Linked DNA regions of Telluria mixta. The protein of the gene in region 2 interacts with the protein of the main gene of each other region in a pairwise test. Links are inferred from orthologs where the notes say so. Each region holds a gene or a part of one and is shown on either strand. Other genes may lie near its edges.

The links. The genes of interacting proteins can lie anywhere in the genome.
Region 1: the proteins of cysM (region 2) and accC interact in binary tests that used the Escherichia coli proteins (3 or more experiments, as listed by UniProt). The link is inferred for Telluria mixta from one-to-one orthologs.

The regions. Positions count from the first base shown.
Region 1 is NZ_CP119520.1:2,852,414-2,857,856, forward strand. What follows is about bases 1,697-4,651. They hold accC (acetyl-CoA carboxylase biotin carboxylase subunit), read right to left. Parts: upstream 3,894-4,651; coding sequence 2,499-3,893; downstream 1,697-2,498. Other genes in these bases: prmA (50S ribosomal protein L11 methyltransferase), read right to left, coding at 1,697-2,502; accB (acetyl-CoA carboxylase biotin carboxyl carrier protein), read right to left, coding at 3,967-4,431; aroQ (type II 3-dehydroquinate dehydratase), read right to left, coding at 4,518-4,651. Also shown: P0M04_RS12780 (carbohydrate kinase family protein), read right to left, coding at 1-181; P0M04_RS12785 (DUF3426 domain-containing protein), read right to left, coding at 190-1,545; more of prmA, read right to left, coding at 1,549-1,696; more of aroQ, read right to left, coding at 4,652-4,955; P0M04_RS12810 (TlpA family protein disulfide reductase), read right to left, coding at 5,062-5,443. UniProt on the Escherichia coli protein: This protein is a component of the acetyl coenzyme A carboxylase complex; first, biotin carboxylase catalyzes the carboxylation of the carrier protein and then the transcarboxylase transfers the carboxyl group to form malonyl-CoA.
Region 2 is NZ_CP119520.1:157,810-163,183, reverse strand. The notes cover bases 1,309-4,194. They hold cysM (cysteine synthase CysM), read left to right. Parts: upstream 1,309-2,243; coding sequence 2,244-3,146; downstream 3,147-4,194. Other genes in these bases: mltB (lytic murein transglycosylase B), read right to left, coding at 4,099-4,194; P0M04_RS00700 (hypothetical protein), read right to left, coding at 3,313-3,654; P0M04_RS00710 (ComEA family DNA-binding protein), read left to right, coding at 1,687-2,091; rfaE1 (D-glycero-beta-D-manno-heptose-7-phosphate kinase), read left to right, coding at 1,309-1,584. In the rest of the region: P0M04_RS00720 (UDP-glucose dehydrogenase family protein), read left to right, coding at 1-575; more of rfaE1, read left to right, coding at 583-1,308; more of mltB, read right to left, coding at 4,195-5,247; P0M04_RS00690 (transglutaminase TgpA family protein), read right to left, coding at 5,244-5,374. UniProt on the Escherichia coli protein: Two cysteine synthase enzymes are found. Both catalyze the same reaction. Cysteine synthase B can also use thiosulfate in place of sulfide to give cysteine thiosulfonate as a product.

The DNA.
Region 1 (5,443 bases), 2.7 Mb from region 2 along the record:
GCTTCAGGTTGTAGGCGATGTTGACGGCGCAGCCGCCGTATTCCGTGCGCAAGGTCGGCACGAGGAACGAGACGTTCACGCGGTGCAGCTGGTCGGCCAGCAGGGTTTCGCCGAAACGGCCATGGTATTGCATGATCTTGTCGAAGGCGATCGAGCCGCAGATCAGCGAGGTCTTGGTCATTGGAAGTCTCAAGGATAGAAAACGAAAGTGTGATAGCCGGACGGCTGCAGGCCATCCAGCGTGAAATGCAGCGTGACCGGTTGCTCCGAATGCGGGCCGAAACCGCTGGCCGGCGACGTGCCGCGCGGCAGGTAGTCGGCGGGCGCCAGCACCCGGCGCAGCACCGGCTTGTCGCTGGCGTCGGTCAGCTCGAGCTCGATGCTGGGCCAGGCCAGCACGAGGCTGCCCTGGTTGCGCAGCAGCGTATTGAGTGCGTACGTGTTCGGGCCGAGCGTGGTCAGTTCGCCCGTCTCGATGACGAGGTTCTCGGCCTGCGCGGGCAGCTCCACGCGGCAGCCCAGGACAGCGCACGCGGCCCCCAGCGCCGGTTTCAGGCCCGGATGCTGCGCGGCCAGCGTGTTGCGGAAGCCCAGTACCGCCTGGGCCAGCAGCATGAGGAGCAGCACGACGGCACCCGCCGCCATCAGCATGCGCTGCGTGCGGCCCATGCGTTCCTGGCGGCGGCTGCGCTTGACGAACTCCGGCTCGTCGGTATCGCCCTCGGCCGCGAGGCGCAGCTTCGGCGGTTCGATCTTCGTCGGCGTCAGCTTGGACCGCCGTCCGCGCGCTTCGGTGGCACGCGCGGCCTTGCTGCGCGCCGGCTTCACCACGGGCGGGATCATCGCCGGTGCCGGCGCGGGCGGTTCGCTCGCGGCCGATGCGCGCAGCGGCAGGAAGGGCGGGGCGTCGGATGGCGGCGCGGGCGGTTCAGGGACGGGCTCGGGTTGCGGCTCCGGCTCCGGTTCCGGCTCCGGCTCCGCTTCAGGTTCGTAGTCCGGCAGCGGCTGGGCGACGATTTCCTCGGTCACCGGCAGGTCGAAACTCGGTTCGATGCGGTCGGCGGGCGCGTACGCGCTTGCAGGCGGCGGTTCGGCGACGACGTCTTCGGCGGGCTCGGGCTCGGGCTCCGGTTCGGTATCGGGCGCCGCGTGGACCACCGCTTCCAGTTGCGGTTCGACGCGGTCCGCGGGGGCGTAGTCCGCCGCAACCGGCGCTTCGACTGCGGCCGTTTCCGGCGCTTCCTCGGCCTCGGGCGCGCGTCGCCACACGTGCGCGCGCGGGGGCTCGGGCACGTCGTCGGCAGGCTTCGGCAGGATGCCGAGCGGATCGAAGGTGTGGTCGAAGTCGAGGGTGTAGACGGGCAGCGCGTCGTCTTCCTGGACGGGCGCCGGCGTGGCCGGCTTGTCCAGGTCGATCAGGTGGGCGTTGCCGTCAAAGATGCGCTGGCAAGACCCGCAGCGGACGATGCCGCCGCGGAGCTTGAGCTGGTCCGCGGCGACGCGGAACGTGGTGTGGCAATGCGGGCACTGGGTGGCGAGCGCCATGCCTTATTTGCTGCCGTCGGCCGTAGCACGTGCTCCCGGTGCAGACGCCGCGCCGAGCTGCCCGTGGAGGGCGACCCAGCCGTCCAACTCGGCCCAGACGCCCAGCTTGATGAAAGGTGCGTACGCGGCAGCCACTTCCTCGGCCTGGCGCGCCAGCACGCCCGACAGGATCAGGAAACCGCCGTCGGCCACGCGTCCCGACAGCATCGGCGCCATCAGCTTCAATGGGCTCGACAGGATGTTCGCGACGACGATGTCGAAACGTTCGTTGCCGTGCGTGGAGGCGACGAAGTCGTCCGGCACGTAGAAGTCGATCTCGCAGCGGTTGCGTTCCGCGTTCAGCTTCGCCGATTCGATCGCCTGCTCGTCGATGTCGACACCCGTGACGTCCGCCGCGCCGAGCTTCTTCGCGACCATCGCGAGGATGCCCGAGCCGCAGCCGTAGTCCAGCACGGATTTGCCGGGCGCCGGGTGGGCTTCCAGCCATTCCATGCACAGGCGCGTGGTCGGATGGCTGCCCGTGCCGAATGCGAGGCCGGGGTCGACTTCGAGGATCAGCGCATCGGGATCCGGGGCTTCGTGCCAGCTCGGCACGACCCAGATGTTCTTGCCGATGTGGATCGGCTCGAACTGCGATTGCGTGAGGCGCACCCAGTCGGCGTCCGCGACGGGACGCGTCGCGAACGCGGGCGCCTGCTGCAAGCCGATGGCGGCCGCAGCTTCTGCCACGATCGCGCCCTGGTCGGCATCCTCGTCCGTCAGCGCGACGACGCGGCTGTGGTCCCAGGCGGCTTCCTTGGGCACCATGCCCGGTTCGCCGAACAGGGGTTTTTCCGCGTCCGTGCCTTCGTCCGCGTCTTCCACCGAGACCGACAGCGCGCCCGCTTCCATCAGGGCGTCGGAGAGCCCCTCGGCATGCTCGCGTGCGATCTCGATGATGACTTCGGTCCAACTCATTGTTCGGCCTCGGCTTTGGCGCCGATCGCGCCATCCTTCGGCAGGTCCGGCTTGTGGGCCAGCTTCTGCTCCAGGTAGTGGATGTTGGTGCCGCCTTCGATGAAGCGGGCGTCGACCATCAGTTCGCGATGCAGCGGGATGTTGGTCAGGATACCCTCGACGACCATTTCCGACAACGCGATCTGCATGCGGCGGATCGCCTGGTCGCGCGTGGCGCCGTAGGCGATGACCTTGCCGATCATCGAGTCGTAGTGCGGCGGCACGTAGTAACCGGCATACGAATGCGAATCGACGCGGATGCCGGGGCCGCCCGGCGGGTGCCAGCCGGTGATGCGGCCCGGCGACGGCGTGAACTTGAACGGGTCTTCCGCGTTGATGCGGCACTCGATCGCATGGCCCGACAGCATGATGTCGCGCTGGCGGAAGCGCAGGCGCTCGCCGCAGGCGATGCGGATCTGTTCCTGCACGATGTCGATGCCGGTGATCATTTCGGTGACCGGGTGTTCGACCTGCACGCGGGTGTTCATCTCGATGAAGTAGAACTCGCCGTTCTCGTACAGGAATTCGAACGTGCCGGCGCCGCGGTAGCCGATCTTGCGGCACGCTTCGGCGCAGCGGTCGCCGATCTTCTCGATCAGCTTGCGCGGGATGCCCGGTGCCGGCGCTTCCTCGATGACCTTCTGGTGGCGGCGCTGCATGGAGCAGTCGCGCTCGCCCAGCCAGACGGCCTGCTTGTGCTCGTCGGCGAGGATCTGGATTTCCACGTGGCGCGGATTCTCCAGGTACTTCTCCATATAGACTTCCGGATTGCCGAACGCGGTGCCGGCTTCGGTCTTGGTCATCGCGACGGCGTTCAGCAGCGCGGCTTCCGTGTGCACGACGCGCATGCCGCGGCCGCCGCCGCCGCCGGCGGCCTTGATGATCACCGGGTAGCCGACGCGGCGCGCGGTCTGGATGATCTCTTTCGGATCGTCGGGCAGGGCGCCGTCCGAACCGGGCACGCACGGCACGCCGGCGCGGATCATGGCCTGCTTGGCCGCGACCTTGTCGCCCATGATGCGGATCGATTCCGGACGGGGGCCGATGAACACGAAGCCCGATTTTTCGACGCGTTCGGCGAAGTCGGCGTTTTCCGACAGGAAGCCGTAGCCGGGGTGGATCGCTTCGGCGTCCGTGACTTCCGCCGCGCTGATGATCGCCGGCATGCTCAGGTAGCTTTGTGCGGACGGAGCCGGGCCGATACAGACGGACTCGTCGGCCAGCTTCACGTACTTGGCGTCCTTGTCCGCCTCGGAGTGCACGACGACCGTCTTGATGCCCATCTCGCGGCAGGCGCGCTGGATACGCAACGCGATTTCACCACGGTTGGCGATTAGAATTTTTTCAAACATGGTAAGTTCGGTGTTTCTTTGAGTGCCGGCAGCATGCCGGGAGGGCGCGGTCGGACGACCGCGCCGGAGACGTTTAGCCGATCACGAACAGCGGCTGGCCGAATTCGACGGGCTGGCCGTTTTCCACCAGGATCTTGGTGATGGTGCCGGAGGCGTCGGCATCGATTTCATTCAGGAGCTTCATCGCTTCGATGATGCACAGGGTATCGCCTTCCTTCACGTTCGCGCCCACTTCGACGAATGCCGGAGCGCCCGGTGCCGAGGAACGGTAGAAGGTGCCGACCATCGGCGACTTGACGACGTGGCCGGTCGGTTCGGCCGGCGCGGCCGGGGCTGCCGCGGGCGCGGTTGCCGGCGCCGCCATGGCCGGAGTCGAGAATTGCTGGACGCCTTGCTGCGGCACCATGACCATCTGATTCTGCGGGATTGCCGAGGACTTGACGATGCGGACCTTGCTTTCGCCTTCGGTCACTTCGAGTTCGGCGATATCCGACTCGGCGACGAGGTCGATCAGTGTCTTGAGTTTTCTTAGATCCATGTGAAACCCCTTGGAATTATTTGTTTAAGAGCATACGGCGCGCCGGCGGTAGGTACTTACGCGCGAATGCGTGAAGTTGACGTAGATTAACGTTGTTTCAGCACGAAGTCGATGGCAAAGCGATATCCATCCGCTCCCAGCCCGCAGATCGTGCCCAGCGCGATCGCCGACAGGAAGGAGTGGTGCCGGAATTCCTCGCGCTTGTAAATATTAGAGATGTGCACTTCCACGAACGGAATGTCCACCCCCGCCAGCGCATCGCGCAGCGCTACGCTGGTATGGGTCAAACCGCCCGGGTTGATGACGATCGCGTCCACGCCTTCCTGGCGGGCAGCGTGGATACGGTCGATCAGCGCGCCTTCATGGTTGCTTTGGAAACAGACGATCTCCGCCCCGGCTTCCCGTGCCTGGGCGGTGGCGGCCTGCTCGATGTCGGCGAGCGTCGTCGCGCCGTACACCGCAGGCTCACGTGTCCCCAGTAAATTCAAATTGGGGCCATTGAGCAGCAGTAGCTTTTTCGCCATATAAAACCGTCTGTTTGCCCGAAAGACAGGCATTTTGCCGCCAACGTTACGTGTTGGCAAGCGATAAAAAGAAGTCGGAAAATAAGTGAACGACCGTTCACTGAAACTACAACTTGGCCAGGTCGGCGCGTACCTGATCGAACTTCAGACGGCCCAGGTAAGTCTTGCGGACCTGCCCATCTGCGCCGATCAGCACCGTAAATGGCAGCCCACCGTTCGCGTTGCCGAGGCCGCGCGCGAGGTCGGTGCCACCCATGCCGCCTATGTACAGTGGGTAGGAAATCTTGATTTTGCGGGCAAACTCGGCGAGATTCGTGGGGGAATCGATGCCGATGCCGATCACATTGAAATGCTTGCCGCCGTCCTTGGCCGCCAGTTCGGACAGTTCCGGCATCTCCGACACGCACGGCGCGCACCACGATGCCCAGAAGTTCACGAGCAGCGGCTTGCCCTTCCACTGGGCGAGGGGCTGCGGCTTGCCGGCCAGG
Region 2 (5,374 bases):
GCTACGGCGGCTCGTGCTTCCCGAAGGACGTGCAGGCGCTCGAGCGCACCGCGCGCCAGTACGACCAGGAACTGCTGATCCTGCGCGCCGTGGAAGCCGTCAACGACCGCCAGAAGCAGGTGCTGGGCCGCAAGGTCGTGCAGCGCTTCGGCGAAGACCTGACGGGCATGACCTTCGCCGTCTGGGGCCTCGCGTTCAAGCCGAACACGGACGACATGCGCGAAGCACCGTCGCGCGTGCTGCTGAAGGAGCTGATCGAGCGTGGCGCCAGCGTCGCCGTGCACGACCCGGTCGCGATGGAAGAAGCGCAGCGCGTGCTGGCGCTCGACCTTTCCGACGCCCAGCTGGCCCGCGTGGCCTTCAGGAAGACGCCGATGGAAGCGCTGGACGGCGCCGAGGCGCTCGTCATCGTCACGGAGTGGAAGGCATTCCGCAGCCCGGACTTCGAGCAGATCAAGGCGCGCCTGAAGCACCCGGTGATCATCGACGGCCGCAACCTGTTCGAGCCCCCGCTGATGACGGGCCTTGGCATCGAATACCACGGCATCGGCCGTTCCGTCCTGACGGGCAAGTGAGGCGAGCATGACCGGAACTATCCCGAGCCGCCTGCTGCCGACCGACAGCTACCGCCAGGCCGAAGCGCCGCCACTGGAAAGCGTGCGCCTGCTCGTCGTGGGCGACGTCATGCTCGACCGTTACTGGTTCGGCGACGTCTCGCGCATTTCTCCGGAAGCGCCGGTGCCCGTCGTGCGCATCGAGCGCCGCGAAGAGCGCCTGGGCGGCGCCGCCAACGTGGCGCGCAACGCCGCGGCACTGGGCACGCACTGCGGCCTGCTGGGCGTCGTCGGCGCCGACGAGGCGGGCGACCACGTCGAACGCATCCTGCGCGAATCGAGCATTCACAGCTACCTCAAGCGCGACGAGGCGATCTCCACGATCATCAAGCTGCGCGTGATCGGCCGCCAGCAGCAGATGGTCCGCATCGACTTCGAGGACGCGCCGACCGAGACAATCCTGCGCGACAAGCTCACGCAATTCAAGGCGCTGCTGCCGGACTACGACGTGATCATCCTGTCCGACTACAACAAGGGCAGCCTCGTGAACGTGGCCGAGATGATCCGCGCCGCGCGCGCCGCCGGCAAGACCGTCATGGTCGACCCCAAGGGCGACGATTTCACGCCGTACGCGGGCGCCACGATGCTCACGCCGAACAAGTCGGAACTCAAGCGCATCGTCGGCAGCTGGAAGACGGAAGAGCAGTTGACGGAAAAGGCCCAGAAGCTGCGCACGGACCTCGGCCTGGAAGCGCTGCTGCTCACGCGTTCGGAGGAGGGCATGAGCCTGTACACGGCCAATGAGGTCGTGCACGTGCACGCGGACGCGCGCGAGGTGTTCGACGTCTCCGGCGCCGGCGACACCGTCATCGCGACGATGGCCGCCATGCTGGGTGCCGGCGTATCGCTGCCGGAAGCGCTGGCGACGGCGAACCGCGCGGGCGGCATCGTCGTCGGCAAGCTGGGTACGGCGACGGTCACCCGCGACGAGCTGTTCGCGCAGCGGCGCAAGGATGACGGCCACGCGTAATTGCGTCGTCGCAAACCGCGCCGTCAACCCACCGTCGTATTGATCCGTTATGGCAACAGGCGGCCACCTCCCGGCCGCCACCACGATAACGGAGAACACGAGATGATCAAGAAGCTGATGCTTGCAGTCGCCACGCTGGTGGCGTCGATGGGCTTTGCATTCGCCCAGGTGGACGTCAACAAGGCCGATGCCGCCGCGCTGGATTCGGTCAAGGGCGTTGGTCCGGCCATGTCGAAGGCAATCATCGACGAGCGCAGCAAGGCCGGTCCGTTCAAGGACTGGGCCGACTTCCAGAAGCGTGTGAAGGGCGTGGCCGACAAGCGCGCGGCCCAGCTGTCGAAGGCGGGCCTGCAGGTGGATGGCAAATCGAAGGACGGCGCGCCGATGACGGCAACGGCAGCCGCCAAGGCCGACGCGAAGGCCGATGCAGCGGCCAAGCCCGCCAAAGCGGGCGCCAAGCCGGCCGATGCGAAGGCCAAGCCGGAAGCCGCCAAACCGGCCGCCTGATTCGCCGCACGCCGGATTCGCCGGCCGCCCCATCGGAACCCCGCCGCGCGCGGGGTTTTTCTTTGGCGCGGGGCCGCTCTCTGACCCGGTCCCGTACGTGCCGCCCCGTCTCGGATTAGAATGTCGGTTTCGCGTTCGCAAAAGAGTAGGCAATGGCATACAAGACCATCGAAGACACGATCGGCAATACCCCGCTGGTGCAGCTGGTGCGCATCCCCGGGCCGGAAGCGGCGGCCCGCAACAACATCATTCTCGGCAAGCTGGAAGGCAACAACCCGGCGGGTTCCGTGAAGGACCGGGCGGCGATGTCGATGCTGCGCGGGGCCGAGGCGCGCGGCCAGATCAAGCCCGGCGACACGCTGATCGAAGCGACGAGCGGCAACACGGGCATCGCGCTGTCGATGGCGGCCGCGATCCGCGGCTACAAGATGGTGCTGGTCATGCCCGATAACCTCTCCATCGAGCGCCGCCAGAGCATGGCCGCATACGGCGCCCAGATCATCCTGACGCCGAAGACGGGCGGGATGGAATACGCGCGCGACCTGGCCGAGCAGATGCAGAAGGACGGCCAGGGCATCATCCTCGACCAGTTCGGCAACCAGGACAACCCGCGCGCCCACTACGAGACGACGGGCCCGGAAATCTGGCGCGATACGGAAGGCCGCGTCACCCACTTCGTCAGTGCGATGGGCACGACCGGCACCATCATGGGCGTGTCGCGCTACCTGAAGGAACAGAACGAGGCGGTGCGCATCATCGGCGCGCAGCCGGAGGAAGGTTCGTCGATCCCCGGCATCCGCAAATGGCCGGAAGCCTATCTGCCGAAGATCTTCGATAAATCGCGCATCGACCAGGTCGAGAGCGTGACCCAGGCCGCTGCGGAACAGATGGCACGCCGCCTGGCGGCCGAAGAGGGTATTTTCTGCGGTATTTCCGCGGCCGGCGCCTGCGAAATCGCGTTGCGTATCTCGCAGACGGTGGAAAATGCGACGATCGTGTTCATCGTCTGCGACCGCGGTGATCGTTATCTGTCGACGGGTGTGTTCCCCGCCTGATTGTCTTGCTTGTCCGGCGCGGGTGCTCGGCGCTGGGACATCCCCATCCCGCATGCGCTGCGGGGAAAACTACGTCTGATCCGGCTATCCGATCGTTCGGGAGGCCGGCAGTGTCGGGCGGGGCGGCGGCGTCAATGGCCGCCGTCCGGTCCGGTGCGTGCCATTATTACTCGGCGCCGCCTGCGGTGTTGTCCTTGTCCTTCGGCTTGAACTGCTTGTCGCTGATGCGGAACTTGGCACGGCGGTCGCCCATCAGGTAACGCAGGTCGCGGATCGACAGATCGGAGACTTCGTGCATGCGGATCAGCAGCGAAGCGCCGACCGGCAGGCGGTGGTGGCGGATCTTCGAGATCACCGGCGGCGCGACTTCCAGAGCGCGCGACAGGGCCGCATCGTTCTTCAGGCGCAGGTTCTCGATCAGGGTGTCGAGCAGGCGATTCGGGTTGTATTGCAGCAGTTCGTCATTTTCCGAATCGCTGTTCATATCGATACCGACTTGGTTCGTCATGATTCACTATTCCTATGAGGGTTTGTCAGAGCTCGCGGCGGAACTTCCACTCCTGTAAGGATATGAAAGTTTCTACTAAATTATACAACTAATTTCCAATTTAGTACTTAAGAGCAATAAAGATCAGTGGCTTTCGTTGAGTTCGTTGTCTCATCGCAACAATAGCCGCAATGCAATTCTCTCACAAACTCACTGAGAACATAATTGTTTTTTATTTAAACTTAAGTGTAGAGCAATTAACGATGCGCCGCCGCACGTTTAGGAATTGAGTGGCGGAATGACAACTTGAGAGGGGGTATCGGGGAGGATGCCATGTTTCTCAGGAGAACTGTCTAGGAGAAATAAGCATACCCCCGGGGGTATAAGGTTGTCACGACGGCATGACTCAGCCGTATTTATGACAATCCTGTTACAAACTGATACAAAGTTGTTGCCGCAAAGGTACTAGATCCCGCGTGCCAACCGCACCGCACGGCCCAATTCGACCACGGACATGGCATAGAAATAACTGCGATTGTATTTAGTGATAGCAAAAAAGTTAGCGTTTGCTACCCAATACTCCGTCGGGTCCGCTCCATTTTGTAAATCGACGAGGCCATACAGGCGGCCATCCGGCAGGGCGGACCGTGTCGCGATGCCGGCACCGCCGAGCTCGTCCGGACGGTAGCGCGCTTCCAGGCCGCCCAGCAGCGGCTGCCAGGCGAGGCTGGGCGCCACGTCGGCCGGGAACACGGCTGGTCCGGTGTTATTGCGATCCCAGCCGTGCTGGACGAGGAAATTGGCCACGCTGCCGATCGCGTCCGCAGCGGAGCCGCGCAGGTCGACGATGCCGTCGCCGTCGAAGTCCACGCCAAGTTTCAGGATATTGCTCGGCATGAATTGCGGCATGCCGACGGCGCCCGCGAACGAGCCCAGCAGCGAGAACGGGTCGATGTTTTCCTTGCGCGCCAGCAGCAGTGTGTTTTCCAATTCGCCGCGAAAGAACGCCATGCGGTCGGCGCGGTTCGGCGCTTCCGGATAGGCGAAGGCGAGGGTGGTCAACACGTCGACGACGCGGAAGCGGCCCGTGTCGCGGCCATAGATCGTCTCCACGCCGAGGATGCCGACGATGATCTCGGCCGGCACGCCATAGGTCGCCTCGGCGCGCGCGAGGAGGTCGGCGTTCTCGTTCCAGAAGCGTACGCCGGCGTTGATGCGGATCGGCTCGATGAAGCGGTCGCTGTACGCCTGCCAGTTCTTCGGCTTGCCCGGCGGCGCCGGTTTCACGAGCTGGACGGCGGAATCGATGAAACGTGCCCGTTTGATCACATCCTCGATCTGCGCGCGTTCAAAACCGTTGCGGGCGACGATGTCGTCCTCGAATTCGCGCACGGCCTGCCAGTCGCTGAAATTGACGGCCTCGCCGTCGTAATCGATGGCGGGACGGGCGGGCGCCACGGCTTTCGCCTTCTTGCCGGCTTTTCGCCCCGCCTTGGCGGTCTTGGCGGACTTGGCCGCAGCCTTGGTGTGATGGAGCGAGGATGCGGCGAGGGCATCCGCCGCCGGCCCGGCGCCAACGGCCAGGGCAAGCAGCAGGGGAACGAAGGATTTCATCGAACTCGGGACAGCAAATCTCTCAGGATGGAAACGAGGCCGGTGCCCGGACTCTGCGGTCCGTAGCGGTAGGCGCTGTAGCGGCGCAGGAATTCCGTCGCGGCCGCGCCAGTCTCGGGGGCCAGGT